Regions from separate parts of the Mesorhizobium sp. WSM4976 genome, predicted to be linked through region 1. Evidence: predicted binding sites of a transcription regulator. Region 1 holds the regulator's gene; the other holds the start of a gene.
The links. Region 1 encodes PhoB, which activates phosphate uptake and scavenging genes when phosphate is short. Its sites were predicted from a motif close to TGTCATNNANCTGTCAT; they were not measured.
Positions count from the first base shown of each region.

Region 1 (2,200 bases):
GCGAGTTCGGCCACATGATACATCGTCCGGGCGGCGCGCTTTGCCGCTGCGGGCGCCGCGGCTGCGTCGAGGCCTATGCCGGCAATTACGCGATCTGGCGCAGCGCCATGGGGATAAGCGAGGACGCCGCGCCAATCGACATCGGCGACGCCGACATGCGCGCGCTGGCTGCAAAGGCCCGGCAGGAGGACGGCCCCGAGCGGGAGGCTTATCGCCGGGCCGGCGAGGCGCTGGGCTTCGGTTTGGGCAGCCTGTTCGCCCTTATCGACCCTGCGCCTGTCGCTATGGTCGGCGTCAGCGCGGCCGCCTTCGACCTTATCGAGCCGGCGCTGAGGGAGGCGATCGCCCGGACCGCCGGCGGCCAGCACTCGAGCTCGATCTCCTTCGACACCGAGCCGAACGAGCTGCCGCTGATCCGCGAAGGCTGCGCCATGCGCGCGTTGACCTTCGTCGACCAGGAGATTTTCGCGCCGGGCGTCCAGGCGAGAACTGACGCGGCGGGGAAGAACGTGGCCTGAGCGCGTTTCCGATTCGCCGGAGATCAGCGAAGGCCTTTGAGCTTCGTCATTTCGGAGCGAAGCAGGAGCGAAGCTCCGTCGCGGAGACCCTGGAATCCGTGCCGTTACCTTGATCGTAGGGCGCAGCGGCGAAAAATCCGGACCGTCGCAACGCTTCGAGCCGCAGCATGGATCCGCGGGTCTGCGCCGAGTCGCTGCGCTCCTTGCTCCGCCCGTTGGTTGACGACGCACAAGCGTCTCGGCTACCCACCAGCGTGGATGCTGGAAGTGCCTGCCCCGTCACCACTTTGGCACCGTATCCTACTCCTCGCGGATGGCGTAACCCGCCCCGCGAATGGTGCGGATGACGTCCGGCATGCGGCCGTTGTTGACGGCCTTGCGCAGGCGGCCGACATGGACGTCCACCGTACGCTCGTCGATATAGATCGTCTCGCCCCAGACATTGTCGAGCAGTTGGCTGCGCGAGAACACGCGGCCGGGATGCCGCATCATGAATTCGAGCAGGCGGAACTCGGTCGGGCCGAGCCTGATCTCGCTCTTCTTGCGGTAGACGCGATGCGATTCGCGGTCGAGCACGATGTCGCCGACCTTGAGCACGCTGGACAGCACCTCAGGCTTGGCGCGGCGCAGCAGCGCCTTGACGCGCGCCATGAACTCCGGCGTCGAGAACGGCTTGACCAGATAGTCGTCGGCGCCGGTGGACAAACCTCGAACCCGATCGCTTTCTTCACCGCGCGCTGTCAGCATGATGATCGGCAGCCGCTCGGTTTCGGGCCGCATCCTGAGACGCCGGCAGAGCTCGATGCCTGAGACCGCCGGCACCATCCAGTCGAGCACGAGCAGGTCGGGAACGTTTTCCTGAAGGCGGATTTCGGCCTCGTCGCCGCGGGTCACCACTTCCACCTGGTAACCCTCGGATTCGAGATTGTAGCGGAGCAGCACCCCCAGCGGCTCCTCGTCCTCCACCACCATGATGCGTGGCGCGATCATCGGGGTAACCTTTTCCCTCAGGCGGCCGGCGCCGACATTGCCGTCTCGTCCTGCTTCGGACGGTTGGCGGGCAATTGCGTGCCGGTCAGCACATAATAGGCGTTCTCGGCGATGTTGGTCACATGGTCGCCGATGCGTTCGAGATTCTTGGCGCAGAATAGAAGATGCGTGCAAGGGGTGATGTTGCGCGGGTCTTCCATCATGTAGGTCAACAGCTCGCGGAACACCGAGGTGTATTTGACGTCGATGCGTTCGTCATCGTTGCGAAGCTTGGCCAGCGCCGCGGCATCGCCCACCGTATATTCCTGGATCACGCCCTGGACCTGGATCAGCACCAGCTGCGCCATGGAATCGATCGAATGCGTGAGGTCGCGCGGGGCGGTGCTGACGCCGACCGACCCGACGCGCTTGGCGATGTTCTTGGCGAGATCGCCGATGCGTTCGAGGTCGCCCGCCATGCGGATCGAGCCGACCACGTGGCGAAGATCGTCCGCCATCGGTTGGCGCTTGGCGATCAGCGTGATGGCGCGGTCGTCAAGCTCGCGCTGACGCGCATCCATGATGGCATCGTCGGAGACGACGCGCTGCGCCAGCGCATTGTCGCTTTCGAGCAGGGCCCTGGTCGAGCCGCCGACCATGGAGCCGGCGAGATCGCCCATGTCGGTGATGAGCCGGCTGATCTGCCTCAGATC
Region 1 covers NZ_JARTVT010000021.1:123,749-125,948, forward strand. Annotated here, with positions in the region: gene P9272_RS24585 (ROK family protein) at 1-518, shown strand, start outside; gene phoB (phosphate regulon transcriptional regulator PhoB) at 819-1,508, opposite strand; gene phoU (phosphate signaling complex protein PhoU) at 1,526-2,200, opposite strand, start outside.

Region 2 (2,200 bases), on a different contig from region 1:
CCAGCTCGCCGGCGACGAAATCGCGCAATTCCGCCGGCATCAGCGTATCGAATTCGATACGGATCACTGAACCGCGGCGACGCCGCTTCAGCGCCGTCTCGAACAGGCGCACAAGGTCTTCCGACTCTTCTTCCACCTCGATATCGCTGTCGCGGATGATGCGGAACGTGCCCGAGCCCTTGACCTCATAGCCGGGGAACAGCTTGCCGATATAGATGCCGACCGCCTCCTCCAGCGGAATGAAGCGCACATGGCGCCTGCGGTCCGGCAGGCGGATGAAGCGCCTGAGCGCCACCGGCAGGCGCAAGAGCGCGCTCATCTCCTCGCCATTCTTGCGGTGGCGCAATTGCAAGGCGATGGAAAAGCCGAGATTGGGGATGAAGGGAAACGGATGCGCCGGATCGATCGACAGCGGCGTCAGCACAGGGAAGACCTGTTCCTGGAAATGCTCCTCCAGCCAAGTCTTCTCATCCTTGGTCAGCGCGTCTCGGGTGATGCTTTCGATGCCTTCCTTGTTGAGCAGGGCCATCAGCGCCGAGAGGCTCTTCTGCTGGTCCTCCTGCAGGCGCTCGACCTCGCGCAGCAATTGCTCGAGCTGCTGCTCGGGCGTGCGGCCGTCCGGGCTTTTCAGGGCAATGCCCTCGCGCACCTGACCGGCGAGGCCGGCGACGCGGACCATGAAGAACTCGTCGAGGTTGGCGGCCGAAATCGACAGGAAGCGCACCCGCTCAAGCAGCGGATGATGCTCGTTGAGGGACTCTTCCAGCACGCGCCGGTTGAACTGCAGCCAGGAAAACTCGCGATTGACGAAACGGTCGGGATTGCCACCGTCGGGGCTCGCCGCCTCGACGGTGATGAACTCGCTCTGCACCGGCTTCAGTTCGTTCATGTTTCCCGCTCTTGCCTGCAACCGCCTTAGGGAGACCCGCATATTGCCGTTCGGCGACGCTCTAACATCTCTTTGTGACGCAGGATCGTCACGGAATCGCTCCGTGCCAGCCTTACGCGCTTAACCGGCTCAACTTATCCTCTGGCAGCCTTTTGCGACAGTTTGATTTCATCGATCTTGCAAACTGGCATGTTATGCTCCAGATGCAGGCGGGTCACACCCACTGGCCGAACCCAATTGGAGACGACGATGGCAGGCGGCAGCATTCCCCATTTTCAGAACGACGCGGGCCATCCGGTCATCGAGATCGGTGTCAAGGAATTCATGTGCACCGGCGCCAACCCGCCTTTCGACCATCCGCATGTGTTCCTCGACATGGGCGACGATAATGAAAAGGTCTGCCCCTACTGCTCGACGCTTTACCGCTATTCGCCGTCGCTGAAGGCGACGGAAACGCAGCCGGCCGGCTGCCTCTATGTTGACCAGGCCGCCTGAGCCTGCAGATCATGAATGACTGCTAGACCATGAATGAGACAGGGTCCCGGCAAGTCGTCATAGCCGGGGCCGGCATCGCCGGACTGACTGCGGCACTCGCCTTTTCAGCCCGCGGCTTGCCGGTGAAACTGTTCGAGCAGGCCAAGCAGCTCCAAGCGGCCGGCTCCGGCCTCCAGCTGGCTCCCAACGCGACCCGCATCCTGCGCCGGCTTGGCGTACTGGACCGCCTGTTGCCCAACGCGGTCCGGCCCGAAGCGGTGGTGCTGAAGGATGCGAAAAGCCTGCGCGAGCTGGCGCGCGTACCGCTTGGACAGGCAGCCGAGCAGCGCTGGGGCGCGCCCTATCTGGTGTCCCACCGCGCCGACCTGCAGGCGGCCCTGGCGGAGGAAATGGCGGGGCGGTCGGATATCGAACTCGTCACCGGCGCGCGGGTGACTGGCATCGCCACCGACCCGCGAAGCGTAACCACGACGGTCGAGATCGAGGGGAAAACCACCTCGGTCGCAAGCAGCCTGCTGGTCGGAGCCGATGGCGTCTGGTCGACGGTTCGCGCGCGGCTTGCGGCCCGGGACCCCGCCTTCGCGAAAAGCCGCTTCTCGGGCCGACTGGCCTGGCGCGCCACTGTGGCGGTCGACGGCCCTGCCGGGCAGGCTTTTGCCGAGATCGGAGCGGCGGGCTGCGTCACCACCTTCCTTCATCCTGGCTTCCATCTGGTCGCCTATCCGGTGAGCAAGGGCCGCACCGTCAACCTTGCCGCTTTCACCAGAGGCGAACGTATCGCGGAAGGCTGGTCGGGGCATGCCGACCCGGCCGTCC
Region 2 covers NZ_JARTVT010000012.1:170,870-173,069, reverse strand. Annotated here, with positions in the region: gene P9272_RS16870 (RNA degradosome polyphosphate kinase) at 1-889, opposite strand, end outside; gene P9272_RS16865 (zinc-finger domain-containing protein) at 1,139-1,384, shown strand; gene P9272_RS16860 (FAD-dependent monooxygenase) at 1,414-2,200, shown strand, end outside.
Region 2: P9272_RS16870 (RNA degradosome polyphosphate kinase) is a predicted target of PhoB. The motif match lies at 1,044-1,060, and genes of this name have one in related genera.